DNA from 4 places in the Arthrobacter sp. GW822-FHT05G07 genome. Region 1 is predicted to be linked to each of the others. Evidence: riboswitches for the same ligand, from Rfam matches in the RefSeq annotation. Region 1 holds a riboswitch; each other region holds the start of a gene.
What was found. Region 1 has a riboswitch for S-adenosylmethionine ahead of AC1RJY_RS07525 (LLM class flavin-dependent oxidoreductase). Riboswitches for the same ligand answer to the same signal wherever they lie in the genome.

Region 1 (7,871 bases):
CTGCAAGCCCAGGGAGCGGCCACCGGCCAGGCTTCAAGGGACGCTTTCCACCAAGGCATCGTGATGTGCTGTGTCCTGCTGGGCGTCGCCTTGCTCGCCGGCGGACTCGACTGGTTCCGCGAGGCGCGGGACCGCAGAAACGCAAGTGCCGCCGTCGTGACTTCCGGGATGGAAGCCCCGACGGCGGCGGCAGTACTTACGCCGGAACGTCCGACGGCGGGAGGTGCTCAGCGTTCGGAGGCCACCGAACCAGTGGACGCCTGAGCTGCGGGAGCCGGCGGGGCCGTCGGCCCGGTGGTGGGGACGCCGGCGTCGCGGAGTGCCGGGAAGCCGCCGTCCACGTGGACCGCGTTGGCGTAGCCGAGCACCTTGAGCTTCTGCGCGACGGGACGTGAGCCGTTCACGGAGCCGCAGAACACCACGATCTTCTGGTCCGTCCCGCTGACTTGGGCCAGGCGGTGGGCGGATTCCGGGCTGAAGTCTTCCTCCACATGCTCGCGGTTGACCACCACAGCACCGGGGACTGCGCCGGTGCTGGCGCGGCCGCCTTCGCTGCGGACATCGATCAGGAGGGCGCCTTCTTCGATGAGTTTGGCGGCGGCTTCGGCGGTAATCAGCTGGGTGTCTTCTTGTACCGCTTCCTGGACTGATTCCTGAACTGTGGTTTCGATGGACATGGTGCTCCCTCTGTAGGTGGTGGTTGGAAAATCGGAAAGCTAGAGACCCCAGGCCTCGGCGAGCAGTTGGTAGGAGTTCTGCCGGTCGGCGGGGTCGTGGGCAATGGTGGTGATGAGCAGTTCCTGGGCTCCGGTGGCGCGTTGCAGCGTGCGCAGCTTGGCGCTGACTTGGTGGGGGTCGCCCACCAGTCTGGTGTCCACGCGGTCTTTGATCAGTTCCTGGGCTTCCGCTTCCAAAGGAAGATCCAGGGCATCGTCCGGCGAGGGGTAGGGGATGGCACCCTGGCCGCTGCGGATACCGTAAACCCACTGGGCGTAGCCGCGGGCGAGTCGCTGTGCTTGGTGTTCGTCCGGGGCCACCAACACGTCTGCCGAGACGATCACGTGCGGTTCCTGCAAGGTATCGGACGGTTCGAAGTGTGCGCGGTACTCGGCGATGGAGTCCAGCACGCCCGCGGGTGCAACGTGGTAGTTCGCACCGAAGGGAAGGCCCAGTTTTCCCGCTAGCCGTGCGCTTGGCCCGGCTGTTGAGCCGTGGACCCAGAACTGCGGCGCCTGTCCCAGAGCCGGGGTAGCCGTGACTTCCTCGCCGTGCTTCGTTCGGTAGTCGCCGGTGAAGAACCCGATGATGTCCTGGACGTCGTTCTCGAAGTTGTCCGTATCCCCGGGGAAGCGGCCCAGCAGTTCACCCTGCAACCGGAACTTCCTGGGCAGGACAGCGCCGAAGATGGGTCGTGGTGAAGGGATCAGCAAACCGTCAACCACGCGATCGCTGACGGCTTCCGCAGCGGGAACCACTCCGGGTGCCGGTTCGCTGGGCGACTTGGGCGGACCTGAGCGACCAAAGCCCAGGTCCAGGCGGTCAGGGAATACTGCCGCGAGCGTTCCGATGCTCTCTGCGATCTGAAGCGGCCTGTAGTTCCCCAGTAGCGTGGCCGCGGTCCCTACACGGATGGTCTTGGTGGCCGATGCCACCAAACCGGCAAGGATGTGCGGAGCAGAGCCAGCAACGCCGGTATTGAGGTGGTGCTCGGCCAACCAGTAGCGCGAGTAGCCGGAAGCCTCGGCAGCAGCCGCGAGGTCAAGCGTGCTGCGCAGTGCCTCGCCGGGGGTCTGCCCGGCCGACACCGGGCTGAGGTCAAGGACGGACAGGGGAGTAACTGAAGGCTTCGGCATGGCACGACACTACGGAGCCCGGCGCAGAGCCCAAAGCCGATCCGTCACCCCGCTCAACCGGACTAAATCCAGCGAAATCCGGCGAAACGGACCGTCACAAGAGCGCCTTCTCCGGCCCGAAAATGACGAATCTGGCAGCCCGTTGACGCGGTATTTCCCGCCTTGACGCCGCAAGTCCAGCGGTTTGTACATTCCTTGGACAGCCTCCTAGATTCAAGTCCAGGTCAAGAGTCAGCATGCCAAGGACCGGCTCGTGCTGCGGCAACCCTCAGGCATTAAGTGGCGGGGTGCTCCGGAAACAGACCAGGCCGCACATGCGGCAAGTGAATGTCGTCCCGGCCGCCGCGCGGCTCTGAAAGAGAGAATCATGCCTTCCACTCCTGTACCTGAATTCCGCTCCCGCGTCATCGCATTGGAGCTCGACGGCGATGGCGCCCACCCAGCGTCGTGGCGCAAGGCCCACCATGATCCGCAGGCACTATTGGGGGGCCCACGGATCCGTGAAACTGTCCAAGCAGCGGACATCGCCGGTTTCCATGTGGCAACGTTCAAGGACACCCGCGTTGTGGATCCTGGAAGCACCGGGATTGCGGGCCGTTTGGACGCGATCCAGCGGGCGGCCTTTGCAGCAGCGATCACCCGGTCCATCGGTCTTGTCCCTGAGGCCGGAACGCTCTTCACCGAACCGTTCCATGTGGCTACGCAGTTGGCCAGCCTGGACTACTCCTCGCTGGGCAGGGCAGGGTGGCTGGTCAACGCGGACAACCTTGAAGAGGAAGCCCGATCGGTGGGCCGAGCACCGTTGCCTGCAGGAGAAAACACCAGCGAAGCCGCAGACGCCGTGCAGGCGAGCCGCCGGCTGTGGGACTCCTGGGAAGACGACGCGGTGATCCGTGACGTCTCCACCGGCCGCTACATTGACCGGGACAAGCTGCACCACGCCGACTTCGAAGGTGAACGCTTCTCCGTCAAGGGACCGTCCATCATCCCGCGCCCCTTGCAAGGCCAGGTGGTGGTGTTCGCGCCCGCTGAGCTGCTTCCCGCCGTCGAAGCTGACGTTGCCCTGATCACCGCGGAAACCCCGGACGCCCTCGCAAAGGCAGCCCAAGCGGCAGCCACGGCCGGCGCTCCACGGACACTCGTGGAGCTGGACGTCATCCTCGATTCCCGTGGACAAGCCGCGGAGGACCGCCTGGCCGAGCTGGACTCGTACGAAGAGTGGACGGGCGGTGCCCGCTACGTGGGCAGCGCGGAAGGGCTGGTGGAATTGCTCACCACGCTGTTCGCAGCAGCCGACGGCGTCCGCCTCAAGCCAGCGGTACTGGACGTGGACCTCCCCGAACTGGCCAACAAGGTCCTGCCCGAACTGCGCCGCACCGGGCTGGTGGTACCGCCGGCCCCGGGACGCACGTTGCGGGAAACCTTCGGACTTCCCCGTCCCGCGAACCGCTTCGCCGCGGCCTGACCATCGCCCGCCGCCAAGAGCCCACGAGCCAGACATAGAGAGCAGAACCATGACCCATCATCACCGCATCGCAGGCAACGGCCAGATCCAGTTCGGTGTCTTCTTCCAAGGCGTTAACCACACCACCGTATGGAAGGACGCGCAGAGCGGCTCGCAAACTGACTTCGAATCATTCCGCCGGGTAGCCCAGACAGCTGAACGCGGCCTCTTCTCCGCCTTCTTCCTCGGAGAGGGACTGCGCCTTAGGGAACACCTGGGCCGGATCCACGATCTCGACGTCGTCGGCCGTCCCGACGCCCAGACCGCACTCGCCGCGCTCGCAGCCGTCACCACCAGCATCGGTCTGGTGGCCACGCAAAACACCACATACAACGATCCCGCGGACCTTGCCCACCGCTTGGCCAGCCTGGACCTACTGTCCGGCGGCCGTGCGGCATGGAACATCGTCACTACGGACAACGCATGGACCGGTGCCAACTTCAGGCGCGGCGGGTTTCTCCAGCACGAGGACCGCTACACCCGGGCCGAAGCGTTCGTTCAGACGGCCAAGGCTATTTGGGATTCCTGGGCCGACGGTGCAATCGCCGGGTCCCGGAATGATCCGCGCTGGCTCCGCGAGGACGCCATCAGCACGGTCAAGCGCCACGACGAGAGTTTCGACGTCGAAATCACCGGGCGCTTGCCGCGTTCCAGCCAGCAGCACCCGGTCCTGTTCCAGGCAGGCGACTCACCGGACGGCCGCGACTTCGCTGTTCGAAACGCCGATGTGATCTTCTCTGCGCACCCGGAACTGGAAGACGCCAAGGAATTCCGGGACGACATCGTGGCCCGCACCCTCAAGGCCGGCCGCCCGGCGGATGACGTGAAGATCTTTCCGGGCCAGGAGTTTATCCTCGGTGCCACAGCGGCAGAAGCTGAGGAGAAACACCAGTGGGTCCGGTCCCTGCAGGTGGGCCCTGAGACGGCCATCGCCTACTTGGAACAGTTCTGGGGACGAACCCTGACCGAATACGACCCCGACGGTCCGCTGCCGGACATCGACCCGATTGTGGACGTCACCAACCCCACCCGCGGCAACGCCTTCCACGGGAAGAGCGCCAAGGACCTCGCTGCCCAGTGGCGAGCTGACGCCAAGGAAAACGGCCAGTCGATCCGCCAGTTCGTCGCTGCCCGCTCCCGGCTCAATGGCCGTGGCCTGGTGGGATCCTACGACGATATTGCGGACAAACTCGCCGAATACGCCCACGCCGGCGCCGTTGACGGCTTCAACATCACTCCGTGGATCGTTCCGGGCGGCCTGGACGACATCGTCAACGAACTGGTTCCGCGGCTGCAGGACCGCGGCGTCTACCGCACCGAATACGAAGGCACCAACCTCCGCGAAAACCTCGGCCTCCGCGCCCCGCTGACCCGCCGCGGATCACTCACCAGCACCCAACTCACTGAAAGCGAAGAAGTCGCATGAGCGTCCCCAACCATCCCGCAGACCGCAAGCTGCGGAAACCTGCCGCCGTCGTCTCCGTCCTGGGAGCCGTTGCGCTCCTCGCCTCAGCTTGCGCCGGAGGGGCCGACGCCGGCACTCAGCAAAGTGCCGACGCCACGCCGGTCTCGGGTGGCAACCTGAACTTCGCCGTGTCCGTGGACCGTGGCTGCATCGACCCGCAGCAGGTGGGAAACAACGATGCGATCGCGATTGCCCGCCAGACGGTGGCCTCGTTGACGTCGCAGGATCCGAAGACGGGCGAGATCGTCCCGTGGCTTGCGGAGAAGTTCGAAACCAACACCAATGCCACGAGCTTCACGTTCACACTCCGCAGCGGTGCGACCTTCGCCGACGGGACCGCGATTGATGCTGCCTCGGTGAAGACCAACTTCGAGGCCATCAAGGCACTCGGTGCCAAAGCAACACTTGGGTCCACGTACCTGAGCGACGTCAGCGCCATCACCGTGAAGGACCCGCAGACCGTGGTGGTGGACTTCTCCAAGCCGAACGCGCAGTTCCTCCAAGCGACGTCCACGTTCACGCTCGGCCTGTTGTCCCCGGCGTCTGCCACTCTCTCCGAGGCGGACCGTTGCGCCGGAAAGTTCTCCGGCTCCGGCCCGTTCAGCGTAAAGAGCTACACCGTGGACAAGGAAGCCGTCTTGGAACGCAGGGCCGGCTACAACTGGCCCGCCGCCACCAACAGCAACAAGGGCGAGGCGTATCTGGACACTGTGACCTTCAAGATCATTCCGGAGGCGGGAAACCGCACGGGCAGCCTGCAGTCCGGGCAGATAGACGCCACGGCAGCGATCTCCGCAGCTGACATCACCCTGTTCAACGGCAACGGCTTCTGGAACGAAACCCGCGCCAACCCGGGTGTCGTCTACAACCTGTACGCCAACCAGTCCACCCCGAAGCTCAAGGAAACGGCTGTTCGCCAAGCCATTTCCAAGGCCATCAACCGGGAGGAAATCACCAAGACCTTGCTGACGGAAGCGGACCAGCCGGCTAAGGGTGTTCTCTCCCACACAACGCCGTACTTCAAGGATTACAGCGAGCTGCTCAAGCACGATCCTGTCGGCGCCAAGAAGCTCCTGGACGATGCCGGCTGGAAAGAGGGCGCAGAGGGCATCCGCGAAAAGAACGGTGAAAAGCTTTCCTTCAAGGTCACCTACTGGCAGTCGCCCAAGGAAGTCCTGGAACTCGTCCAGCAGCAGCTCAAAGTGATTGGCGTGGACCTGCAGCTGAAGTTCACCACCATCGCGGACGTTACGGCTGCCCAGGCCGACAAGAGCTATGACTTCTCCTACGGCAACCTGACCCGCAGCGACCCGGATGTCCTTCGGACGGTGTTTGCCTCCACCACAGCCCGTGGCGGAAGCAACTTGCGCGAGAAGCTGCCCGTGGACGACGTCCTGGGCGAGCAGGCCGCGGCGCTGGACAAGGACGCACGCCAGAAGCTGGTGGACCAAGCACAGGAAATCCTGATCAAGGACGCCCACTCCATCCCGCTGTATGAACTGTCCACCACCATCTCCGCCAGCGAGCACGTCAAGGGCCTCACCTTTGAAGCCTCCAGCCGCCTGGACTTCTACGACGCCTGGCTGAGCAAGTAGGAATCCCATGATCCGCTACATCGGCCAACGGTTGCTGCAGGGCGCCTTCGTCCTCTGGGCCGCCTACACAGTGTCCTTCCTCATCCTGTACTTGCTGCCCGGCGACGCCGTGAGCATCATGGCCAGCGGCGACGAACAGAACGCGGTGGATCCGGCACTCGTGGAGAAGCTGCGGGCTGAGTACGGCTTGGACAGGCCTATCCACGAGCAGTACTTCGTAGCCCTGTTCAAGGCGCTCCAGCTGGACTTCGGGCTCTCCATCAAAAATGGTGTCCCTGCAACCCAGACGGTGGCCGAAGTCCTGCCTGAAACCATCAAGTTGGCTATGGCGGGCTTCGCCCTGGCGGTTCTCCTGGGCAGTGCCCTGGCAGTGGTTGCGGCGTTCAGCCGCGACCGCTGGATCCGCCACGCTTTCTCTTCCCTGCCGCCCTTGGGTATCGCGGTGCCCACCTTCTGGATTGGCCTCCTTTTGCTGCAGTTCTTTTCGTTCAGATTGAGGCTGTTCCCGGCGATAGGGAACGACGGCGGCGAGAGCCTGGTGCTTCCGGCCTTGACTCTGGCGATACCCACCTCAGCCGTGATCGCCCAGCTGCTGACCCGCAGCTTGCGCCAGACGTTGGGCGAGCCGTACATCGAACAAATCCGGGCTAAGGGAGCCAGTGAAGCGCTGATCAACTTCGGCCATGCTCTGCGGAACGCGGCCATTCCTACCCTCACCATGCTGGGCATCCTGGTTGGAAACCTGCTTGCCGGTGCAGTGGTGAGCGAAACAGTGTTCTCCCGTGCAGGCATTGGCCGCCTCACAGTGACGGCGGTGAACAGCAGGGACATCCCTGTGGTGCAAACGCTGGTGGTGCTGGCCGCAGCAATCTTCGTGATCACCAGCTTGATTGTGGATCTGATCTACCCGCTCGTGGATCCGCGCATCAACACCACGCGGGCCAAGGCCTAGGAGGGCCAACATGACGCAGCAACTTGTCAGGGAGACGACGTCCGGAAATACGGCCTCCCCGGAGGCGAAGCTCGCGGGCTCCGCCATCTCCGATTCAGCTCCAACTGCCTCAGGCCAGGCTTCCGTTCCCGGTTGGGTCATCAGGATCCGCCACGTCTTCGGCAAGCCGGGGTTGGTGTTGTCCGTTGCCGTTCTGGTGTTGGTGGTCCTTTGGGCGCTCATTCCCGCGGCGTTTACGCACTGGCCGCCGGACACAGGGGTTCCCGCGGACCGGCTCAAGCCACCGTCCGCGGAGCATTGGTTCGGAACAGACAGCCTGGGACGCGACCTGTTCTCCAGGGTGGTCCACGGCTCGGCGACCTCCTTGGCTGCGACCGCCGTGGCCGTCGCTGTCGGTTTGGTGGCAGGATCCGCCTTGGGTTTGCTGGCAGGCTCCATCAGGGGATGGGTGGATGACGCCATCATGCGCGTCATGGATGTCCTGCTGGCAATCCCAAGTCTC
Region 2 (7,871 bases), 250 kb from region 1:
GTCGGGGGTGATGTAGACGCGTGAGACCGGCGAGATTCCGACGAACCACACCACCGTGCCGGCAACAATTACTGCTCCGGCACGGCGATACGGATGGTTCCCGCTCATGGCAGCAAGATTAGACCTGTTTGAGGGCCTTCTCCAGATCCAAGATAAGGTCGCCCACATCTTCAAGTCCCACGGACAGTCGCACCACACCATCAGAAAGCCCGATGGCCGCGCGGCCCTCCGGCCCCATGGCCCGGTGGGTGGTGGTTGCCGGATGCGTGATGAGGGACTTGGAGTCGCCCAGGTTGTTGGAAATGTCGATCACGCTGAGGCCATCAAGCAACGCAAAGGCTGCCTCCTTGGCTGACCGACCGGCTGAAGGCGAGAGTTCAAACGTCAGCACCGTACCGCCGGCCTTCATCTGCTTCGCGGCGAGCTGGTACTGGGGGTGCGACTTCAGCAGCGGGTACTTGACCCAGCTGATGGCAGGCTGCTGCTCCAGCCACTCGGCGATCTTCAAAGCGGACGCGGAGCTGTGGTTCACGCGCAGCCCGATGGTCTCCAAGCCCTTGGTCAACACCCAGGCGTTGAACGCGGACAGCGAAGGGCCGGTGTGCCGCATAAGCTGCTTGACCGGGCCGTCGATGAATTCCTTGGTGCCCAGGATTGCGCCGCCAAGGACGCGCCCTTGGCCGTCGATGTGTTTGGTGCCGGAATAGACGATCACGTCGGCGCCCAGCTCACCGCAGCGTTGCAGCAGCGGAGTGGCAAAGACATTGTCGACCACGACAGTCGCCCCGGCGGCATGCGCCAGTTCGCTGACTGCAGCGATATCGACGATCTCCTGCATCGGGTTGGACGGCGACTCGAAGAACACCGCGGTGGTGGGTTCGGAGAGGGCTTCACGCCACTGCTCCAGATCCGGGCCGTCCACGAATACCGTCTCCACGCCCCAGCGCGGCAGGATCTCATTGAGGATCACGAAGCAGGAGCCAAACAGGGAGCGGGCGGCAACCACGCGGTCGCCGGCAGCCAGCAGGGCACCCAAAGCGGTGAAGACAGCGGACATGCCGGACGCCGTCGCAAAGCACGCTTCGGTTCCTTCAAGCAGCCGCAGCCGCTCCTGGAACGTGGCCACGGACGGGTTGCCGTAGCGGGAGTAGACGAAGCGTTCGTCCTCACCGGTAAAGGCTCGCTCTGCGGCGGCTGCGGACTCGTAAACGAACCCGGAGTTCAGGAAAACGGGCTCGGACGTTTCCTGGAAATTGGTACGGTCAAGGCCACCGCGGACGGCTTGGGTGTCAGGGCTCCAGCCAGCGGCGTCGGGATTGAAAGTCACTTACTCGGTCCCCAAATTCGTCGGCAGGCCACGGTTCTTCCACCCGTTAACGGTGCGTTCGCCGTAGCGGTCCGGTTCGCCTTCAAAGCCCTCAAGGACGTTGTAGGCAGTGAAGCCGGCCTGGGTTGCGGCGATTGCGGCCGAGATGGAGCGCTGGCCGGAACGGCACAGGAACACCAGCTCAACGCCGTCGTCTTCGGGTGCCTGCTGCTGCAGATCCTCGATGAAACGGGAGTTGGGAATGCCGCCGGCCAAATTCCACTGGATGAACAGGGGGTCGTTCTCGGTGGCTTTGGTATCGGGGATGCCGATGTGGGCCCATTCGCCCTCGGTGCGGACGTCCACCAGGATGGCGCCCTCTTGAAGCTTGGCCCACGCGTCCTGCGGGGTCAGATCACCTGCGTAGCTCATGCGTGGCCCTCAAATGCTTCTTCGTCGTCGTAGTTTTCCAGCTGATCGACGGCGTTGGCTACCGCAGCATCCGCACTGGCGATCGCGGCAGGGAGGACAACGGCTTGGGCAACGATCACGTCGGTGCCGTTGAACGTGGCGGCCGGGCTGCCATGAAGCACGTAACCTTCTGCGAGCGAGTTGTGGATGCGCTCGCAAAAATCACGGGTATCCGGGCCTGTAATCAGGCGGTAGGAGAGTTTTTCTTCAGTGGGTTCAGGCATTGCTGGTGCTCCTCAGTCACGCTTGCAGTACGAGTTGTCGATACGCCGAGTAGTCACCTGAGGCACCCCGCCGGAGAGAGGGTTGCCGACCAGCAAGTCAGGGCTTTGCGCTGGTGCTCATTACTCAAGAAAAACGTAACATCCACGGGCATCGGGCCGCACTTGCGGGCTGTTGCGGGGCCGTCATGTTGCGTAATCGGCGGCTCATCCCTTATTCGTTTTTCAGCGCACGCACTGCCGCGCCCACCGTTGGGAAGAAGTGGTCGGGCGTAAAGCGGGCCGCTGTGCCCAAATGGATCAACTTGTCTTTCACAGGTCCCTTCAGTTCGGCGAACACCAGGTCCACGCCTTTGCTTGCCAGCCATTCATCCAAAGTGACGAGGTCGTCCAGCGCCGTAGTGTCGATCCCGGTGATGGGCTCCGCGGCGAGGATGACGTGGGTAATGGCATCTGTTGTCTCATCCGGTGCCTCGTCAAGTTGCTCCCGGACAAAGGCCGCCAGTACCTGCCCATTACCGAAGAACAGCGGCGCATCGAAGCGGAGGATGAGAAGTCCCGGGATGCGTTCACCATCGGGGTGCCGCTCAAGGTCGTGATAGCCAGGGAGCCCTTCTTCAGCACCGAGTTCTGTCCGGTACGGATCCCAGGCCCTCCGCACGAAGTCCAAAAGCGCCAACGCAATGGCCACCACGATTCCCTGCAGTACCCCAACGGTGAGGACGCCCAGGAACGCGGCCAGCATCACCACAGATTCGCTGCGGCTCAGGCTGAGGAGCCGCTTCACGCCGGCCGGGTCCGCGAGGGCAATGGCTGCGGCGATGACGACGGCGGCCAACGTTGCGGAGGGCAGGTACTCGGTCACTCCGGGAGCCAGCAGCATGAAGGCCAGCACCAGCACGGAACCCACCACGCCGGTCATCTGGGATTTGGCACCAGCATCCACGGCCACCGGGGTTCTGGAGGTACTGCCGGAGATCGGGAATCCGCCCAGCAGTCCGGTGGCCGCGTTGGCTGCCCCGAGCGCCGCCATTTCCCTGTTTCCCGAGACCTTCTTCCCTTCCTTGGCCGCCAATGTTTGGGATAGGACGCCGGTGTCCGCGAAGGCCATGAGGGCGATCCCTGCCGCAGCGGGAAGCAGCGTGAGAGCATCAGCCCAGCCGATGCCCCCGAGTGCGGGCATCGGGAGGCCCTGCGGCAGGACTCCGGTGACCTTCACGTCGTCGTTCAGGCCCCAAACCGCCGTAACAACGCAAGAGCCGACCACCGCCAGCAGGACGCCGGGTACCTTCCACTTCAGCAGCCGCGGGATCCAAATGAGGGCAAGGGAACCGCTACCCAGCAGCAGGGCGGTGACATTGACGTCACCGCCGAGCACCCCGGTGGTGACCTTCGCGAGCTTCTCCCAGATGTCGCCGTCGGCCTCTATCCCGAAGAACGCCGGTAGCTGCGACAGCAGCACCAGTAACGCAATTCCGTTCAGGTATCCGAGCCGGATGGGTTTGGACAGCAGGCCGGTAATGGTTCCCAGTTTCAGGGCAGAACCGGCCAGCATGATCACCCCGATCAGCACAGCCAACAGCCCGGCCAATGCCACCGATTTTTCGCTGCTGCCAGCTGCCAGCGGCACAATGGCGGCGGCGATCATGGGGGCTAGGGCTGAGTCGGGTCCGAGGACCAGGATGCGGGAAGGCCCCACAATGGCGTAAACCAGCAACGGGACCACCGTTGCGTACAGTCCGGTGACGGGAGGAAGGCCGGCCGCCTGCGCATAGGCCATGCCGGCTGGCACCAGTAAGGCGAACAACGCAGCGCCCGCCACGATGTCATGCCGCAGCCATTCGCGCTTGTATCCCTTGAGCGCCCAGACGCCCGAAAGCCGGTCCTTGGCGGAGGTGCGGGGGGGGGGAACTCATACAGCGATCATTCCCGACCCATGCTGTTTGCGGAACAAGGAGCCCGCCGTATGTGGAAAATTCGAACGCTCATGAGTCCCACCCAAATGTGACGCCCCGGGAGCATAATTGACGCAGTACGACCCCCTGTAACTTCGCATGAAATCAGGTCGCGGTGAACGGACAGAGCAGTTCTACACTCAAGCCCATGCTGCACTTTGGATGGTTTGTGGGCCACGGTTTCGGAGTCCAAGGCTGGGGCACTCCTGGTTACGGCTTGGGCTACGACTGGAAGAAACCCGCCCTGTACCAGGAAGCCGTGCGCGCTTTTGAGCGATCCGGGCTGGACCTGTTCATCATCGAGGATTCCCTCACTGTTCCGGACACGTATGGCGGTACGGCTGAGGTCTCATTGGCCCACGCGTCTTTCGCGCCAAAGCATGATCCGTTGGCGCTGGTTCCGTACCTTCTCTCCGCCACGGAGCACCTGGGGATCGTGCCCACGGTCAGCGCTTCCTTCTACCCTCCCTTCACCGCCGCCAGGCTTCTGGCCACACTGCAGCACTTCTCGGAAGGCCAGCTTGGCTGGAACGTGGTTACCTCCGGCAGTGATCTCGCAGCGCAGAATTACGGGCTGGATCAGCAGATCGAACACGACCTCCGCTACGAGAAAGCGGAGGAATTCGTTGACGTCGTCAGGCGGCTTTGGCGCAGTTGGGAACCTGCTGCTGTGCTTGAGGATGTTGAGGCGGGAGTGTTCGCAGACCACAGCAAAGTGCACCCGATCAACCATGAGGGCGACTTCTTCAAGGTCCGGGGACCGCTGAACACGGCGCCCTTGCCGGAAGAACCCGTGCTGGTGCAGGCCGGTGCCTCTCCCCGGGGCAAAGCATTCGCAGGCGGCCATGCTGACGTGGCCATTGCCTTGGCGCGTGGCGTTGAAGGGATGAAGTCCTACCGGGATTCGATCCGCGCCGAAGCCGCCAAGGCGGGGAGGAAGCCCGACGACGTCAAGGTACTTTTTGTCCTGAAACCCACGGTTGTTGGTTCCACAGCCGAGGCAGAGGAGCTGCGGGCGCAGCGGCGGGAACTCACCCAGCGAGACATCGACAGCCAGCTCAACTCAATTTCCTACCTCTCCGTCATCGACTTCAAGCAGTTCGACCTCGACGCCCCGCTTCCCGAGCTGAGCACCAACAGCAACCAAGGCACGCTGGAACACTTCGCCAAAGCTGCCCCTCCGGGTTCCACGCTGCGCCAAATCCTCCAGGCACGCAGCGGCGGAGCAGGCGACTCGATCATCGGCACTGTAGGCGAAATCGCTGACTATCTGGAGGAAACAGGCTCGGCCGTAGGTGGCGACGGATTTCTTTTCTCCGGCTTTGTGGACCCAGTGACCGTGCACGGTGTACTGGACAAACTCACCCCGGAACTGCGGCGGCGCGGCCTGTTGAGGAAGAGTTACGGCAACGGTGGATTCCGGCAGAACCTCCTGGACTTCTGATGGTCTCCCATGAAACGCCAACCCTCCTGATCGGAACGGCTCCGGTGCGCCCCGCGGACGTGGCGCTGGCGGCTGAAGATCCGACGTTTCATGTGAAACTCAACCCAGATGCGTTGTCCTTGATAGGCCGCTCGCGGGAAATCGTGGAGTCGACCGCCGCCTCCGGCCAGCGGGTCTATGGACTTAACACCTTGCTCGGTTCCGGCCGCGACACCGCTGTGGAGGAGAAGTCGCTCCTGGCCTATCAAGTCCAGGTGGTCAGGTACCACAACAGCGGAGTGGGTTCGTCTTTGGACCGCGCCGCTGCCCGCGCCGTGATCCTCACCCGGCTTATCGGATTCAGCCGCGGCGGTTCCGGTGTGCGACCGGAAACTGCAGCGTTCTATGCGGAACTGCTCAACCGCGGCGTCTTTCCCGCCATCCCGCGCGAAGGCTCGGTGGGTTCATCGGACCTGACCCAGCTTGCCGCCGTCGCCGCCGTTGCCATCGGTGAAGGTGAAGCATTCGACGCGGACGGCACGCTGGTCCCCGGCGCCAAGGCGCTCGCCGACGCCGGCCTCCAGCCCCTTGTCCTCGCCCCGGGGGAGGCCCTCGCCTTGGTGAGTGCCAACGCGTATTCGGTGGGCGTTGGAACCCTCGCATTGCTGCGGCTGCAGCACTTGGCCGAGCTGGCCGACGTCGCGCTTTCCCTCTCGCTGGAGACGATCGCAAGGTACGACGGCGGCGGGAACCTCAGCCCGTTTTCGCCGGCAATCCAGGCGGCCAAGGCTGTGGACGGGCAGCGGGACTCGGCTGCTGCTGTGCGTCGCCTGCTGAGTGGTGGGTGGTTGGAAGATGTTCGGCCGGAGGTGTCGGTGCAGGACGCGTTGTCGTTCCGGGCCGCACCGCAGACGCACGGGGCCTTCCGATCGCTTGTTGCGCAGCTTGCTTCGGCCTTGGACGTGGAGCTGAACGGCCGCGGTGATAATCCCTTGGTTGATGTCGAATCCGGGCACATGGTGTCCGGTGGGAACTTCCAGCCCATGCAGCTGGCCCTCGCCTTTGAGGGGCTGCGGCTGGCTTTGGCGCATGTGGGAATCTCCAGTGAACGGCGCATCGCCAAGTTGTATCCGCCCCAACGAGCTATTCGGGCACGCCACTTGCAGGCTGCGGCCTCCGGCGAATCGGACCTTGCACAGGAGGAACTTCCCGGGCTCCTCTGGTACTCCGCCGCCGGACTGCTGGCCGAGCTCAAGGCCCTTGCTGCCCCGGCGACGCTCGGCGCACCAACCCTCTCGGCCGACGTCGAAGACCATTCAACGCTGGCCCCGCTCGCGTTGCAGCAACTCGAAAAATCGTTGGACGCAGCGGAGAAGCTCTTGGTGATCGAAGCGCTGACGGCGTCGTACCTGCTGCTCGAAGCGGGAGCCGCGCAACCGCTCGGGAAGGGTACCGGCGCCGTCGTGGGCCGCTTGGCTGACGTGCTGGCCGACCGGCCATCGGCGCCCGACTTGGTTGAACGGGCGCGGACTGAGCTGCGGGATGCCGTTGGCCGGGAATTTTCTGAGGAAGGAGAGAAGACGTGGTGAGTACAGCGATTCGCAAACATGGTGTTCACGCGGCTTCCGGGCCTCCGGACGGATTGGACGATTCGGTCCTGGAGAGGGTCGGAAACACGCCACTGGTTAAGTTGGAGTCGCTGAGCCGTGGGCTGGGCAGCACCATCCACATCAAGCTCGAGTCCGAAAACCCCGGCGGCTCCATCAAGGACCGGACAGCTCTGAGCATGGTTCGGGCGGCTGAGAAATCCGGGGAACTGAAGCCCGGCGCCACAATTGTGGAAAGTACGTCTGGCAATACCGGGATTGGGCTGGCCCTCATTGGGCACCTGACAGGCCACCCAGTGGTGGTGGTAACAGGCGACACCATCTCCAAGGAGAAGCTCGCCGCGCTGCACAACTATGGTGCCCGCGTGATCTTGACCGACTGGAACGCGCCATCCGAGTCGCCTGAGAACGCCCGCGCAGTAGCTGCGCGGATAACCGCTGAGACACCCGGCGCGTGGCGGCCCATGCAGTTCGACAATCCAGCCAATCCCGCCGCGCACTACCAAACCACCGGCCCGGAAATTTGGGAACAGACAGGTGGCCTGGTGACCCACTTCGTAGCGGGCATCGGTACCGGCGGGACCATCAGCGGGAACGGCCGGTTCTTGAAGGAACGCGTGGCAGCCGCGCGGCCCGGCGGGCACGTGGAAGTTGTTGGCGCCGACCCCTACGGTTCTGCCTACAGCGGCGGTCATCCCGGCGAGATCCTGGTGGACGGCGTGGGCAACTCCTGGCCCGAGGCTGAATGGCCCAAGGCCTTCGACCGCACCATCGTGGACCGCTTCCTGCGCATTCCCAACGACGAGGTCTACACCACCGTCCACCGGCTGCTCGATGAAGAAGGGCTCGCGCTGGGTCCGTCCTCCGGGCTCGCTGTGGCCGCGGCCA
Region 3 (7,871 bases), on a different contig from region 1:
CAGTCCGGTTGCCTCTGCCGTTCCCTCCAACGCGTTGACGTGGGGGTAGCTCTTTCGCAATTGCTCCAGCATGTCCGTGGAAGGATCGACGGCGGTGACGGCCAGTCCGCGTTCGATGAGGAGTGCCGTGAACTTGCCTGTGCCCGCACCGAGGTCGGCCGCGGACCGCGCCCCGGGAGGAACGAGCCAATCCAGAGAGTCCAGTGGATAGCCGGGGCGCACGCGGTCATAGTGTTCTCCGCCGTCCTGGAAGCTCTGGCCGAGTTCCCGCCGACGGGCAGCGTGGAGCTTGGGACCTCGCGGGCCAGCGGGTCCGGGAATGCCGGCCGCATCGTTTGCGGCGCCCGGGGAACGCAGGGACACGCAGAACTCCTTCACAGGGTGGCCAAAAGGTACCCTACGAATTTACCGCAGCGGCCGGGACGCCCGGTTCACTGTGTTCTTAGTCGACAGTGCAGGGAGCTGCGCCCGCAGTGCCCGGAGTGTTTGGCGCCCACTCGGGGTAGCTGCGGTGGTCATTGGCGGGAACCCAGCGGCCCTCGTCCACCACGTAGTCCCAGCCCAGTCCGTCGCGCTTGAGCCCTTGGATGCCTGCTAGCAGCCTGGTGGCGTCCTCCAACCGGGAGCCGACGCCGAAGCTGGCGCGCAAAGAGCCTGAGGGAAGCCCGAGGCGCTTGAGGAGCGGGTGGGCGCAAAAGCGGCCATCTCGCAGGCCCACGCCGTGCTCCGCTGCCAGGTAAGCGGCCACCAATCCGGCGTCGAATCCTTCGACGGAGAAATTGACCACACCGATGGTGTCCAAGGAGTCAGTGAAGATCTTGTGGACTGTCACGCCGTCGATGGCCTCCAGGCCTTCCACCAAGTACGAGCGGATGGCAGCCTCGTGGGCGTGCCACGCGTCCTGGTCCAGGCCTGCGAGCACCTGGGTGGCGCGAGCGAGCGTTGCCGCTCCCAGCACGTTGGGGGAGCCGCCCTCGTGCCGTGCGGGGCCGGCCGCCCAGTTGACGGAGTCCAAACGGGCTTCACGGACCGCGCCGCCACCGGCCAGATGCGGAGTGCCGGCGTCGAGCCAGTCGGGACGGCCCACCACGACGCCGGCGCCGAAGGGAGCGTAGAGCTTGTGTCCGGAGAAGACAATGTAGTCGACGTCTGCTTCGGTGATATTGATCCGGCGGTGCGGAGCGAGCTGGGCGGCATCCACCACGATCCGCGCACCGTATTCGTGGGCCAGGGAAGCAAGTTCTGCGATGGGAAGAATTTCGCCGGTGACGTTGGAGGCTCCGGTCACCGCAAGCAGGCTGACACCGCCCTGAGCCAACTCTCCGCGGAGTTTGTCCAGTGTGGCGGACAGGGTGGGGGCCGCTACGACGCTGCGGTGCGGTACACCCTGCCATGGAAGCAGGTTGGCGTGGTGCTCGATATCCAGGTACAGGACCTCGCCTGCGGGCTTGCCGTCGATCTGCGGAAGGCACCCGGCCAGCAGGTTCAAGGAGTCCGTGGTGTTCCGGGTGAAGATGACAGAATCATCCGGCCGCCCACCGACGAAGTCACGGACGATGTTCCTGGAGTTCTCGTACACCGACGTGCTGATTTGGGAGGCGTAGCCTGCGCCGCGGTGGACACTCGCGTAGTAGGGAAGGACTTCGTTGAGGTACGCCGAGACGATGGTCAACGCCGGAGCCGATGCCCCGTAGTCGAGGTTTGCGTAGCGAACATGTCCGCCCTGAATCAGGGGCGCCTGCAACTCGGCGCCGGTAACAGCGGCCAGCGGCCGTGCAGCAGGGGCTGTTTCTGCTGTGGTTTCTGCGGCGAAGGACGGAATGATGTTTGAGTCGAACGTGACAGTGCTCATGGGACCTCACTCAAGAGGGACCCCCGGAGGGGATCCGCGCTTGCCGCATCCGTTCCGGACCGGCCGGGTCGTCACCCGGGGCACCCCACCGCGAATGGAGGGTTGCCGGCCAGCAAACCGGGGTTTAGCGCTGGCACTCGTGACCTGTAAAAAGGCTAGAGCACGTCCGGGGGCCCATCCAAAGCCGCTGCCGATTGTTAAGCCTTTTGTTACGCGGAAGGCAAAATGCCTGCTTCGTCGAATAAAAAACGGCGGAGACCCCCAAAAGGGGGCTGCCGCCGTCGAAAATTCCGTCGCCTACTGGTTGGACAAGGCGATGAAATGTTTAGAGAAGGTCGTCCAGGCCGGGGTTGAGCCGCTTGAGGACCTCGGAGTGAAGGATCGAGTTGGTAGCCAGTGCATTGCCGCCGAAAGGACCGTCTTCGCCTTCCAGGGACGTGAAACGGCCGCCGGCCTCAGTGACGATGGGGACGAGTGCTGCCATGTCATAAAGGTTCAGCTCAGGCTCGCAGGCGATGTCCACTGCGCCCTCGGCCACGAGACAGTACGACCAGAAGTCACCATAGGCACGCGTGCGCCAGACGTCTTCGGTGAGGTCCAGGAACTCGTCAAGGTTGCCCCGTTCCTTCCAGCCCGAAAGGCTTGAGTAGGACATGGAGGCGTCTGCCAGGCTGGAGACGTTGGAAACTTTGAGGCGGGTGGCCGAGGCGAGGGACCGCCCCATGTAGGCACCCATGTCCTTGGCAGCCCACCAGCGTTTGCCCAACGCGGGGGCGCTCACGACGCCCACGACGGGTTCGCCTTCGTCCACGAGGGCGATCAACGTTGCCCACACCGGAACACCCCGGACGAAGTTCTTGGTTCCGTCGATGGGGTCGATGATCCAGCGGCGCGAGCCGTGGCCGCTGCTGCCGAACTCCTCGCCCAGGACCGCATCACGTGGGCGCGAGCGGGACAGCTGACCGCGGATTGCTTCCTCAGCGGCCTTGTCAGCGTCAGTGACAGGCGTGAGGTCGGGCTTGGTTTCGATCTTGAGGTCCAGCGCTTTGAAGCGATCCATGGTCTGGGCATCGACTGAGTCAGCGAGGACATGGGCAAGGCGCAGGTCATCGTTGTACGTGGAAACGGGATGGGTCATGCCACCAAACTATCCTGAATCGTTCGCCTCATTGGGGACGTGAAGCCGGTAACGATCAGTTGACGGTGCCCAGTTCCTTGGTCTCTTTCGCTTCGAGTCGTGGGTCTGCACCCAGCAAGCGGCGCAGGGAGGCCAGCCGCGCCACTCCTGATGGGCCTGCATGGCCATCGTTCACCCATGCATCAAGCCCGCAATTGGTGGCGGTGGCACCGTGCTTGCAGCCGCGGTCGCAGGTTTCCGTGCCGGGCTCAAGGTCCGGGAAGGAATGGAGGATCCGGTCCGGGTCCACATGCGCCAAGCCGAAGGAGCGTATGCCGGGAGTATCGATGATCCAGCTGCCGGACGGGGCATCGTCCAGCTTCAGCGCCAAAGCCGAGGATGACGTGTGCCGGCCACGGCCCGTCACCGCGTTGACGCCGCCAGTGGCGCGCTCTGCCCCCGTCAGTGCATTGACCATGGTGGATTTGCCTACACCTGAGTGGCCGAGCATGACGGTGACTTTGCCACCCAGATGTGAGCGGAGCTGGGAGACGGCGTCCTTGTCCAGCCGGGCTGAGAGTCCATCATCCGAGCGGGCATCGATGCCGCCGGCCTCGGAGTCAGCCGTACGGCTGATGATCACGGGAAAGTCCAAGCTCAGGTAATTGGCAAGGAGCTCCGCCGGATCCTTGACGTCCGCCTTGGTGATAAGCAGCAACGGCTCGATGCCGGCGTCGTATGCTGCAACCAAAGCACGGTCAATAAATCCAGTACGTGGTTCCGGGTTGGCCGCCGCAACAACCACAACGAGCTGATCGGCATTGGCTACAACCACTCGTTCGATGGGGTCCGTATCATCCGCGCTGCGGCGAAGGAGCGTCTTCCGCTCTTCCACCCGCACCAGGCGCGCCAGAGTGTCGGGGGACCCGGAGACGTCACCCACCAAAGCGACGAAGTCGCCAGGGACAACGGGATTGCGCCGCAGTTCACGGGCGCGGGCTGCAATCACGATGCGCTCATGTGCGGAATCTTCGCCCACAATAGCCCTGTAGCGCCCGCGGTCCACGGTGATGATCCTGCCTATCACGGCGTCATCGTGGCTGGGGCGATCCTTGGTGCGGGGCCTGGATCCTTTTTTGCTGGGACGGATCCGGACGTCGGATTCGTCCCAGGAACGTGCGTCACGGCCCATGATCAGTTACTGGCCTCATCGGCATCGGTTGGCTGCAGCATGGCCGCCCACATCTGTGGGAATTCCGGCATGGTCTTGGACGTCGTGGCGATGTCCTCAACCTGTACGCCTTCGACGGCGAGACCAAGGATCGCGCCGGCAGTAGCCATGCGGTGGTCGGCATAGCTGTGGACCACGCCCCCGTGAAGGGTCGCCGGCCGGATCACCAAGCCATCGGCGGTCTCTTCCGCGTCGCCTCCGAGGCCGTTGATCTCGGCTACAAGGGCGGCAAGCCGGTCAGTTTCGTGCCCGCGGAGGTGGGCAATGCCGGTTAACCGGGAGGTCCCGGTGGCCAACGCGCACAGCGCGGCAACAGTAGGTGCCAGCTCGCTGGTTTCGTCGAAGTCGGCTCCCTTAATTTCGGCGCCGCCAGTCACTGTCAGCGTTCCGTCCTGGAAGGTCACCTCTGCTCCCAAGGCGGTCAGGATGGTGCGCCACTGGTCGCCCACTTGTGTGGTGCCGGCAGGCCAATTGGGAATGCGGACGGTGCCACGCGTGGCCAGCGCGGCGGCGAGGAAAGGCCCTGCGTTGGAGAGGTCTTGTTCGATACGCTGGTCAAAAGCCCGGATGCGGCCAGGGGAGACCCGCCAGTGGTTGGGTACGGAATCGTCCACGACCACGCCCACGCTGCGGAGGACCTCCACGGTCATGGTGATGTGGTCCAAGCTGGGAACGGGCTTGCCCACGTGCTCCAGATGCAGGCCCTCAACGAAGCGGGCACCCACCAGCAGCAACGCGGAAACGAACTGGGACGATGCGCTGGCGTCAATCACCAGATGGCCGCCCCGGACCTCGCCGGTACCGTCCACAGCGAAGGGAAGGGACGACGGCGTCCTGCCGCCGTCCGCTGCCACCGGAACGCCGAGGGCGATCAAGGCTTCGATGATGGTTCCCATGGGTCTGTTGCGTGCGTGGGGGTCGCCGTCGAAGACTGTAACGCCGTTACGCAGTGCCGCCAACGGTGGAACGAACCGCATGACGGTTCCGGCCAGTCCGCAGTCGATTGCCGTCTCCGCGCCCGACGCGGCCGGATCCATGGGTGTAATTTCCAAGTCCGGTCCGAAGTGGCCGTCACCGGGTACTTCGGTGACGGTTGCACCCAACTGCCGGAGGGCTTGGATCATCAGTGCGGAGTCGCGGGAATGAAGGGGAGCCCTCAACCGTGAGGGACCATCCGCCAAAGCCGCTAACACTAGGAACCGGTTTGTCAGGGACTTTGAACCGGGGACCGTCACCGTCGCGTCCACGGGCCCCTTGGCATGAGGGGCCGGCCACAAGGGGAGCGTGGTGGCGGCTTTTGTTGATTCGGTGTTAGCAGGGGTGGTGCCTGTCATGCTTCCTTATGCTCCAACTGCGTTGTCTACGGCTTTGCGAACTGCTTTGTCTGCGCGCTTGATCTGCTTGCCTGTCACTTTTTTGGCATCGGCCGCCAAGTGTTCTGCCCGCCAGGCAATGCTCGGACGGCCTTCTGTATCAACTGAGGCAAGAAGCACGCCGCCCGTGAGGGAAATGTTCTTCAGCAACTGGGCCTTGCGGGCGCTCCGGCCTTCCTTCGTGCTGATATCGGCCGAACGCCACTCGACATAGGAGTTCAAGGCCGACGTGATAGCGAGGACCGTGGCGGCGAAGCGGGAGAGTTTGCCGAGTCCGAGCAATGCTCCGGCGCCCAGCTGTGCACCGCCGATGACGCGCGCGAGTGTCTTTTCGTCAGTTTTGAAGGGCAGGGATTCCGAGGCGCGGCGAAGGACGGGTGAGAGTTGCTTCGCAGTGTCGTCCGCGTTCCTGAGCTTGTCCAGCCCTGCGACGACGAAGCTGGACGCGAGCATGGGACGTGCGAGAAAACGGATAACAGACATGTCTTGCCTCCTGGATGGCTTGCCACATTAGTTCGATGAGTGTTGTGCTCAAGGGGTGCAGTCTGCTCTAGTCTTGCACTTTTGCGGAATATTTACCCAGCGGCAGCCGTTGTGAGTTTCAGGTGCGGCGGAGACCGGACCGCGGCATGGTGATGCCGCCTCGCTGAACGGAGTTGGTTTTTTGACTTTGGTGAAGGACCGCATGGTTCTACCGGAGGTTGGGTTTGGTGCGCAGCCGGATTCGCCCACGCTGACAGTAGACTTGGCAACGATGAGCACCATTGAACCGGCCGCAGCGGCCATGTACCAGGCAGCCGACGCGGACGACGACGCAGCTGTTGCACCCGACGTCGATCCTGCTACGGAGACTCCTGAACAGCGGCGGGAACGCTTTGAGCGCGACGCGATGCAGTACGTGGACCAACTGTATTCGGCAGCCATGCGGATGGCGCGCAACCCCTCCGATGCCGAAGATCTGGTCCAAGAGGCTTACACCAAGGCGTTTTCGGCCTTTCACCAGTACAAGCCGGGTACCAACCTTAAGGCCTGGCTGTACCGCATCCTGACCAACACGTACATCAATCTCTATCGGAAGCGGCAGCGTGAGCCTCTGCAGTCCAACTCGGACACGATCGAGGATTGGCAGTTGGCCAAGGCGGAGTCGCATACCTCCGCGGGCTTACGGTCCGCTGAGACTGAGGCTCTGGACCACCTCCCTGACTCCGACGTGAAGAACGCTTTGCAGTCAATTCCTGAGGAATTCCGGCTGGCGGTCTACTTCGCGGATGTTGAAGGGTACGCCTACAAGCAAATTTCAGAAATCATGAACACCCCGATCGGCACGGTCATGTCACGGTTGCACCGCGGCAGGAAGATGCTGCGGGACATGCTGGCGGACTATGCCGCCGAACGGGGCTTCAGGGCCCAAACCGATGATCAGGCCGCGGCCGGAAGCAACAATCAGGAGAAAGAGAAATGAGCGACTGCCAGGGATTGGGCGATTGCGACGATACGCGAATGCAGCGGATCTACGAGTACCTCGACGGTGCGTTGACCCGCGAGGACCTCACTGAGATCAAGCAGCACCTGGACACCTGCGAGGAATGTGCCGAGCAGTACGACCTTGAGTGCCTCATCCGCACCATGGTCAAGCGCTCATGCACTGAATCTGCGCCGGAAAACCTCAAGAACTCGATTCTTGACAGGATTCACTCCATCAAAGCCGTGGACGCCTGATACAACTCCGGCGCTCCAGAGCTGATCCCTTCACAGGGGGGCAACTTCTCCAGCTCTTAACTGCGAAGGACCCGGAAACCGCATGGTTTCCGGGTCCTTCGCTTTTAAGCCTGTGACGCTAAGCCGATGGCTTAGGTGTTGGGACGCTTGCCGTGGTTCGCGCCGCCGCGCTTACGGTCACGACGCTTACGTGCACGCTTGCTCATAGCTGGCCTCCTTCAAGGATTGATACTCAATAAAGCTGCCCTCCAGTTTCGCACATCAGAGCGCTGCGCCGCGAACCGGGCGGGTGTCGTGCTCCCTCGGAGCAGCCCGTTAGTCAGTTTCGCAGCGAGTTCCTGATCGAGATGCGGGCCTGGTCCAATACAGTGCGCACGGTTTCAAGCGCAATGGGAGTCAGCGGATGAGCGGCGCCGTGCTGGCGCAATTCGACACGAATGTCGTCCCTGAAGGACTGGACCAATAGTTCCGCTTCCTTGAGGATGCGCTGACCTTCAGGAGTGTAGCCCGCTGTCCTGCTCCGAAAAGCAGCCGAAGAAGCGCTGGTGCGGGCGGCCTCGGCGGTGGCTGCGAGATCTG
Region 4 (7,871 bases), on a different contig from region 1:
GCTCGCTCGCTTCCGATCTACCAGACCACGTCCTTCGTGTTCCCCAGTGCCGAGAGTGCTGCCAACCGCTTCGCGTTGGCGGAGCTTGCACCCATCTACACCCGGATCGGCAACCCGACGCAGGATGTTGTGGAGCAGCGGGTCGCGAGCCTTGAAGGTGGCCTAGGGGCACTTCTGCTCAGCTCCGGACAGGCCGCGGAGACGTTCGCCATCCTGAACATCGCTGAGGCCGGGGACCACATCGTGGCGAGCCCCAGCCTGTACGGCGGCACGTACAACCTGCTGGCGCACACGCTGAAGAAGTTCGGAATTGCGGTCACCTTCGTGGAGGACCCCGACAATCTGGAGCAGTGGCGTGACGCCGTCCAGCCGAACACCAAGCTGTTCTTCGGCGAGGTTGTGTCCAACCCCCGCCAGGACGTGCTGGACATTGAGGGCATCGCCCGCACCGCTCACGAGGCCGGTGTGCCCCTGATCGTCGACAACACCCTGTCAACGCCCTACCTTATTCGTCCCATCGAGTGGGGCGCGGACATCGTGGTTCACTCGGCCACCAAATACCTGGGTGGTCACGGTTCAGCAATCGCCGGTGTGATTGTGGACTCCGGCAACTTCGACTTCGGCAAGGACCCGGAGCGCTTCCCTGGGTTCAATACCCCGGACCCCAGCTACAACGGACTGGTCTATGCCCGGGATCTCGGCAAGGACGGCGCCCTGGGCGCCAACCTCTCCTACATCCTCAAGGCCCGCGTCCAGTTGCTTCGCGATCTCGGCTCCGCCGTGTCTCCGTTCAACGCCTTCCTCATTGCCCAGGGTTTGGAGACCTTGAGCCTGCGCGTGGAGCGTCACGTTGCCAACGCCACCAAGGTGGCCGAATGGCTGGAAAGCCACGACGACGTCGAGTCGGTCGCCTATGCGGGCCTGCCATCCAGCCCGTGGTACAGCCGGGGCCGGAAATACGGCCCCAAGGGCACGGGCGCCATTGTTGCCTTCAACATCAAGGGCGGCGTAGAAGCGGGCAAGCGCTTTGTGGACGGACTGGAGCTGCACTCGCACGTTGCCAACATCGGTGACGTCCGCTCGCTGGTCATCCACCCGGCGTCCACTACGCACAGTCAGTTGACGGTGGAGCAGCAGGTGGCTGCAGGCGTCAACCCCGGCCTGGTGCGGTTGTCCGTGGGCATCGAGAACGTGGATGACATCATCGCCGACCTCGAAGCCGGCTTCCGGGCTGCCAAGGGCGCCTAACGCTGCGGTTCAAAGTCTCAGCCCGACTGCCGCCCGCGTCGACGATTATTCGCCGGGCGGCAGTTCAGGGTGCTCATTCGTGAACGAAGGCACCCCAAACCGTCACACTGTTGTCACATTCTTCGCCAGAACCGCCCTGTATTTCCTAGACTCTTCGTATTAGGTCATGAGTGCCAGCACACAGCCCCGGCTTGCTGGCCGGCAACCCTCCTCCGCGGTGGGGTGCCCCGGGTGAAGACCTGGCCTGTTCGCACGCAAGGCGACGGGCAAGCGCGAGGTTAAGGTGTCAAAGGAATGACCATTACTGCTACAGCCCTTCCAAAATCCGGAGAAGAAGACGGAATCGTCAAGTACGCCGGCATAGGGCCGCTGGAACTTGAAGCCGGCGGATTCCTTCCCGACGTTGTCCTTGCGTACGAGACCTGGGGGCAGCTGAACTCCGACGCATCCAATGCCGTACTCGTCCAGCACGCGCTCACGGGCAGTACACACGTAGCCCGCGGCGCCACGGATGAAGAAGGCTGGTGGGAGCAACTTGTTGGACCAGGTGCCACCATCGACACCAACAAGTTCTTCGTCATCTCCATCAACATCGTGGGCGGCTGTTACGGCAGCACCGGCCCATCATCAGCAGCACCCGATGGCAAGCCCTGGGGTTCTCGTTTCCCGTTGGTCACTCTGCGCGACAGCACGGTGGCTGAGTCACGCCTTGCCGATGCTTTGGGCATCGACTCCTGGCACGCCGTGTTGGGTGGGTCGATGGGCGGCGCCCGTGCGCTCGAGTGGGCCGTGACGTTCCCCGAGCGGGTGGAGCGCTGCGCCGTGATCTCGGTGGGCGCCTACAGCACGGCCGAGCAGATTGCCTTCGCGCAGGCCCAAACCCTGGCCATCCGGCAGGACCCGAACTTCAATCACGGCGACTACTACGGTGGTACCGCGCCTGAGCATGGTTTGGCGTTGGCCCGACGTATCGCCCACATCACTTACCGCTCAGCGTTGGAGTTGGACTTCCGCTTCGGCCGGCAAGCCCAGCACCAGGAGACGCCGCTGACAGCTGCTGTGCTGGGGGAGCGCGGGCGCTACCAAGTGGAAAGCTACCTGGACCACCAGGGGACAAAGCTGGTCCGCCGTTTCGATGCCAACAGCTACATCGCCATTACCGAGGCCTTGATGTCCCATGACGTCACTCGTGGTCGCGGCACGTTGGAAGCGGCATTGTCGCGCACCAAGGCTGAGTTCTTTGTGGCGGCCGTGGACAGCGACAGGCTCTACTTCCCGGCACAGTCGCGGGAACTCGCCGCGGCACTCCCGGGAGACGTATCGGTCCACCTCATTGAGGCGCCGATTGGACACGATGGCTTCCTCACCGAGATCGGCCAGCTCTCGGCGCAGCTCCGCGAAGCCTTCTTCGGCTAAGCCAGGCTCACGTTCAGGGTGGCCTAGCCGTTCATGATGTCGCCGCGCTGCTTCATGTAATCCTCCATGGCGATCTCGCCGTTGCTGAACTTCGCATCCAGCTCGGCCAGCTTGCGCGCACGGTAGCCTTGCGGCTGCGAGCTTCCCGTTGCGGGAAACGGCGTGGGGGACGAAGAGTTCGACGGCGGCCCGGCCTGCGGTGTCTCATCCGCGGGGCGTACGACGATCGGCTCCGACGGGTACCCGGGGTAATTCTGCGGCGGGTACCCCGGGCCCGGCAGATTCTGCGGCGGGTACCCGGGGCCGCGGAACGTGTCATTCTGGATCCGACGCGCCCGGGAGCGGTTGTACATGCGGATGCCGAGTGGAATCAGCCACGAGCAGACGATGATCCAGAAGATCAGATTGTTCACAGTGCAGGCCTCCTAGGTCTCATCCCAGCTTAGTCCTGCCACCTGGACGCGGCCCGTCTCCCGGAACCAGCCCGGCTAATTCACACCAGCGTGGTCTCCATGCCCAAGAACCGGCCGTAACGATCCGCCTCGGCCTCCAAGGCGTCTTGTTCTTCCGCCGTTGCCGGCCGGTTCATTCGGACATCGAGTTCGCAGGTCATGCCGGAGAAACTGTGGCGCCACCATCCGGCCAACCTGCCGTTCAGCAGGACCACGTGCATGGGTCCGTTGTCCTCGGGGAAGTATGGCGCCGTTCCACCAAGGAAGTGCCGGGACTGTGAGTAGCCCATCACGTATTCGTCGTAGCACTGAATGAGGTCCAGGCGGGGGAGCCCGGGGTCCTCCATCGCTGAAGGATCGTCGCCGTTGGTGAGAGCCTCCGCTTCCTCAGAGGCCAGATAGAACTCCAGACCATCGAAGTGAACGGTGCCCAGGCTCCCGGGGGAGATCTCCTCAGACACGCCGATCCCCCGCTTCACGTCTTTCATGGTCAGCCCGGACCACACGGCACAGTCCTTGATCGTGGCGGGTCCCCGGCTGGTGAAGTACCGGAGTGCCAACTGTCCAAGGGCCTGTTCGCGGGCTTCGGCAGTCAGCGGTGACAGAACCGAACCGGGAACGCGTTCCTCGAACAGGGCATATGTCTGTTTCAGGGCACCTCCGGCGGAGCGGACGGGGGAGCCACTCACCAGTATCCGGCTGATTTCCGCGTGCATGAGGTGGTAGATGAACCCCAGGCCCTTTCCGGGGAAGCCTGCTTGTTCCAAGACTTCGGCGAGTTCCTCGCGCGTCTTGTGGGCTCCTCCGGCCACGGCAGCGGCCAGGATCCGGCCACTCTTTGCAGCAGCCCCCTCATCGATTCCCGTCTGACGGTACATGCCTTTGTTGCCCTGGTGGAGGCGATCTGCGGACAATCCCATCAGCCAGCCAAGATCGTCCCGATGCACAAAGTGCCAGGTGGGCCGGAGGATGTGGGTCCGCAGGATGACCCCGTCGGATACAGCCTGCTCAACGTCTGCGGCCGTGACCATCGGTGAAGTGCTGGCGGAGCTTCTCTGAGCAAGGGTCCATCTGGCATAGGGGAATTCTTGCGACTGCACGGCCAGGAGGTTCCGGACCACGTCCCCGGGATTTCCGGCAAAGGGGGCCCGCAACTGCTGCCTCCGTAGCCGTGTCCGCCTGATAGTCTCCGCGGACAGGGAGCTGTCACCCGGCACGGCGGACCTCGCAGTGAAGAAGCGTCACGTCAGCTGCGCGGCACCAGGGTGCCGGTAGAGCCGAAGACAGGTCCCGGCGTCGGACGCTTTGGCGTGATGCCGTCGCCTGAGGACCGGTGCCGAAGCCGCCGGATGACCCAGGGGACAAAGTACTCACGAGCCCACACGAGGTCCGATGAGCGGGCTTCGCGCCATGTACGCGGCGGAAGGGCCTTGGGCATCAGGGGCTCGAGCGTGTGTTGGACGTTCAGTGCCTCCAGGACCATCATGGCGATGGTGTGATGGCCCAGCGGCGAGAAGTGCAGGCGGTCCGCGTCCCACATCTGGGTATCAGCCAGCTGCCGCAGGGACCACATGTCGGCGATGATGGCGTCGTGGCGGGCGGCCACCGTACGGAGGTTTTCGTTGTAGATGGCAACTTTGCCGCGGATACGCCCCAAGACCGACGCGGCAGTATCCGGACCGTTGAAGAGCACCACGGTGGCGCCGCCGGAGCCCAGCTGCGCCACCGCGGCATCGAGCTTTTCGGCCAACAGATCGGGATCGCCGCCGGGGCGGATGAGGTCGTTGCCGCCGGCCGAAATGGACACGAGGTCCGGCTGCAATTCCAGGCAGGGCGTCACCTGTTCATCGATGATTTGCTGCAGCAGCCTGCCACGGATAGCGAGGTTGGCATAGGCGAAGTCTTCCTGTCCGCGGCTCAGCTCCTCAGCGACCCGGTCAGCCCAACCTCGGTGACCACCCGGGTTCCGGGGCTCGGGGTCGCCGATGCCCTCCGTGAACGAGTCACCCAGTGCCACGTAACGGCTCCAAGGATGCTTTTGAACGGACTCGCCCGGCTTCAGTAAAGGATTGTTCTCACTCACGCTCATATCCTGCACCGTGACGGCGACCCTACGCCACCGTAGGTTGTTACTTGTGGGTAACTGCAAGAATGGACCCATGACTGAAGCACCCACATTTCCCGCCCCCGTAGTCCTGTGGTCCCACGATGAAGCCGAGCGTGCAGGCAAGCCGCTCCTGGTCCTGCTTCACGGCTATGGATCCAACGAGGACGATCTCTTCAGCCTGGCCGGATTGCTGCCCGACGGCTTTGTTGTCGCCGCCCTTCGCGCACCGATGCCCATGGGGCCGGGCTTCACCTGGTTCCCTCTCACGGCGTCCATCGACTATTCGCTGGAAGCCGTGAAGCACGCAGCCGAGTATGCGCTCGAATGGCTGGACACGGTCAAAGCAAACCACTCGTCAGTGACATTGCTCGGTTTCTCCATGGGCATGGCGATGGCTACCACCATGCTCCGCTACCGACCCGCAGACTTCGCCGCCGTCGTCGGGCTTTCAGGCTTTGTGATCGACGCCGGTGCTGACGCCGCCTTCCGGGACGATGAACTGGACGGATCGTTACCGATGTTCTGGGGCCGTGACCAGCAGGATCCCGTCATCACCCAGGACAAGATCGAATACACCATGGGATGGGTCCGCAAGCACGTTGACCTCACCAAAGTGCTCTACACGGGGATGTGGCACGGCATTAACCAGCAGGAGATCGGACACGTGGGCGAGTTCCTCACCCACAAAGTCCTGACTGACTAGGCTCTGGTGATCCGGACCGTCTGGCCGTTGACGGTTACGGTATCGCCGACGTGGAGTTGGCGGCCTCGGCGGTCGTCAATTTCGTTGTTGACTTTGACCAAGCCGTTCTTGATGAGCTCCGTGGCTTCAACGCCGTCCTCCACCAAGTTGGCGAGCTTCAGCAGCTGGCCCAGGCGGATCATGTCGTCGCGGATGGGGATCTCTTCAATTTCGGGGTTGCTCATACAGCAATGATGCCTGAAGTAGTGTGGTGACGGTGCCGCAGTCTCCTCCCCGTCCCGCCCTTCCACTGGTCATTGGCCTTCCTATTGCAGTAGCAACCGGCTTGGTCATCCCGCTTCAAGGGAGGATCAATGGGGCCCTCGGGGCCAAACTGGACGACGGAATCGCCGCGGCTGTGGTGAGCTTCACCACAGGACTCCTGCTCATCAGCGCTATTTCCTTTGCCACTCCCCGGGGCAGGGCCGGGCTCCGGCGCATCATTCCCGCTGTCCGGAACCGCAGCTTTCCCAGGTTCTATGTCATGGCCGGCGCCATCGGTGCGTTGTTCGTCTTTGCCCAGTCGTTCACGGTTGCCCTGCTGGGTGTCGCGTTGTTCACAGTCGCGGCCGTAACGGGCCAAACGTTGAGCGGACTGCTCGTGGACCGGATGGGCATCGGTCCGGGAGGAAAACGCGCTATCACCGGTGTCCGGGTCCTCGGCAGTGTCCTGACCGTTGCCGCGGTGGCTTGGGCTGTTTCGCCACGGTTTGGCGGCGACGCCGACATCGCATCGCTCGTGCTGCCGGTTCTCCTGCCGCTGGCTGCCGGCTTCTTCATGAGCTTCCAGCAGGCCATGAACGGAACCGCCACAGTCCATTACGGGACGCCCATCGCAGCCACCCTGGTCAACTTCATTGCCGGGTCAGCCATTCTGTGGATTGCGTGGATGATCAAGCTGGCTGTGGCCGGGCCGGGAAACCCGCTTCCCGGCGAGTGGTGGTACTACCTTGGCGGTCCCATGGGCTGCCTGTTCATCGGCTTGGCAGCACTGCTGGTCCGTAGCCTTGGCGTCCTGATCACCGGTTTGGGCATGATTGCCGGGCAGCTGGTGGGATCGTTGGTGCTCGACGTCGTGATCCCCAGTCCCGGCGCGGTGGTCGCCTTGCCCACGGTCCTGGGTACCGTCCTGACGCTCGCCGCGATCGTCGTGGCCACGTTGCCGTGGCCCAAGGGAGCCTTCGCACGGAGAGGTGCGGCCAAAGGCCGGTAGGCTAGGAGACGCAGTGCCCTGCAGTACTTTTTCCAGTAGTCTCAAGTACTTTGCAGTAAATTTCCCCCAGCACCCCGCCGGACAACCTCGTCCGGGTCCGGGGCAACCACCGCGGACCGCACCCAGCGGCCCTGTAGAACAAATGGAGTACCCATGGCAGCAAAATCCGTCCTTGACCAGGTCATTTCCCTCTCCAAGCGGAGGGGCTTTGTCTTCCAGGCCGGTGAAATCTATGGTGGCTCCCGTTCTGCGTGGGACTACGGTCCCCTCGGTGCGGAGCTGAAGGAGAACATCAAGCGCCAGTGGTGGCAGAGCATGGTCCGCGGCCGCGAAGACGTTGTAGGCCTGGATTCCTCCGTGATCCTTCCCCGCCAGGTATGGGAAGCATCCGGCCACGTAGAAGTCTTCTCCGACCCCCTGGTTGAATGCCTTTCCTGCCACAAGCGATACCGCGCCGACCACCTCGAGGAAGAGTACGAGGAAAAGAAGGGCCGCCCGCCAGAAAACGGCCTGAAGGACATCGCCTGCGCAAACTGCGGCACCCGTGGCGAATGGACCGAGCCGCAGGAATTCTCCGGTCTCCTGAAGACCTTCCTCGGCCCCGTGGCCAATGACGAAGGCATGCACTACCTGCGCCCCGAAACGGCACAGGGCATCTTTGTGAACTTCAACAACGTGCTCACCACGTCGCGG

Region 2: linked by a shared signal. The riboswitch ahead of AC1RJY_RS08785 (DUF1737 domain-containing protein) and the one ahead of AC1RJY_RS07525 (LLM class flavin-dependent oxidoreductase) in region 1 are both predicted to bind S-adenosylmethionine.
Region 3: linked by a shared signal. The riboswitch ahead of AC1RJY_RS06165 (aminotransferase class V-fold PLP-dependent enzyme) and the one ahead of AC1RJY_RS07525 (LLM class flavin-dependent oxidoreductase) in region 1 are both predicted to bind S-adenosylmethionine.
Region 4: linked by a shared signal. The riboswitch ahead of metX (homoserine O-acetyltransferase MetX) and the one ahead of AC1RJY_RS07525 (LLM class flavin-dependent oxidoreductase) in region 1 are both predicted to bind S-adenosylmethionine.

Annotation. Positions count from the first base shown of each region.
Region 1 is NZ_JBXALT010000004.1:52,978-60,848, reverse strand. Features, by position in the region: gene AC1RJY_RS07540 (MFS transporter) at 1-264, shown strand, start outside; gene AC1RJY_RS07535 (rhodanese-like domain-containing protein) at 228-677, opposite strand; gene AC1RJY_RS07530 (LLM class flavin-dependent oxidoreductase) at 717-1,853, opposite strand; SAM riboswitch class IV at 2,076-2,185, shown strand; gene AC1RJY_RS07525 (LLM class flavin-dependent oxidoreductase) at 2,221-3,318, shown strand; gene AC1RJY_RS07520 (NtaA/DmoA family FMN-dependent monooxygenase) at 3,368-4,783, shown strand; gene AC1RJY_RS07515 (ABC transporter substrate-binding protein) at 4,780-6,417, shown strand; gene AC1RJY_RS07510 (ABC transporter permease) at 6,425-7,369, shown strand; gene AC1RJY_RS07505 (ABC transporter permease) at 7,380-7,871, shown strand, end outside.
Region 2 is NZ_JBXALT010000004.1:303,006-310,876, reverse strand. Features, by position in the region: gene AC1RJY_RS08800 (hypothetical protein) at 1-108, opposite strand, end outside; gene AC1RJY_RS08795 (O-succinylhomoserine sulfhydrylase) at 119-1,327, opposite strand; gene AC1RJY_RS08790 (rhodanese-like domain-containing protein) at 1,328-1,738, opposite strand; gene AC1RJY_RS08785 (DUF1737 domain-containing protein) at 1,735-2,001, opposite strand; SAM riboswitch class IV at 2,015-2,126, opposite strand; gene AC1RJY_RS08780 (SulP family inorganic anion transporter) at 2,213-3,820, opposite strand; gene AC1RJY_RS08775 (NtaA/DmoA family FMN-dependent monooxygenase) at 4,069-5,397, shown strand; gene AC1RJY_RS08770 (aromatic amino acid ammonia-lyase) at 5,397-6,965, shown strand; gene AC1RJY_RS08765 (PLP-dependent cysteine synthase family protein) at 6,959-7,871, shown strand, end outside.
Region 3 is NZ_JBXALT010000003.1:224,199-232,069, forward strand. Features, by position in the region: gene AC1RJY_RS06160 (class I SAM-dependent methyltransferase) at 1-357, opposite strand, end outside; gene AC1RJY_RS06165 (aminotransferase class V-fold PLP-dependent enzyme) at 443-1,852, opposite strand; SAM riboswitch class IV at 1,884-1,997, opposite strand; gene hisN (histidinol-phosphatase) at 2,178-2,990, opposite strand; gene rsgA (ribosome small subunit-dependent GTPase A) at 3,046-4,161, opposite strand; gene aroA (3-phosphoshikimate 1-carboxyvinyltransferase) at 4,164-5,534, opposite strand; gene AC1RJY_RS06185 (DoxX family membrane protein) at 5,541-6,056, opposite strand; gene AC1RJY_RS06190 (sigma-70 family RNA polymerase sigma factor) at 6,238-7,035, shown strand; gene rsrA (mycothiol system anti-sigma-R factor) at 7,032-7,292, shown strand; gene AC1RJY_RS06200 (50S ribosomal protein bL37) at 7,424-7,498, opposite strand; gene AC1RJY_RS06205 (PadR family transcriptional regulator) at 7,612-7,871, opposite strand, start outside.
Region 4 is NZ_JBXALT010000001.1:45,553-53,423, reverse strand. Features, by position in the region: gene AC1RJY_RS00265 (bifunctional o-acetylhomoserine/o-acetylserine sulfhydrylase) at 1-1,248, shown strand, start outside; SAM riboswitch class IV at 1,411-1,527, shown strand; gene metX (homoserine O-acetyltransferase MetX) at 1,543-2,664, shown strand; gene AC1RJY_RS00255 (hypothetical protein) at 2,688-3,077, opposite strand; gene AC1RJY_RS00250 (winged helix DNA-binding domain-containing protein) at 3,158-4,333, opposite strand; gene AC1RJY_RS00245 (SGNH/GDSL hydrolase family protein) at 4,363-5,205, opposite strand; gene AC1RJY_RS00240 (alpha/beta hydrolase) at 5,276-5,926, shown strand; gene AC1RJY_RS00235 (RNA-binding S4 domain-containing protein) at 5,923-6,150, opposite strand; gene AC1RJY_RS00230 (DMT family transporter) at 6,174-7,178, shown strand; gene AC1RJY_RS00225 (glycine--tRNA ligase) at 7,332-7,871, shown strand, end outside.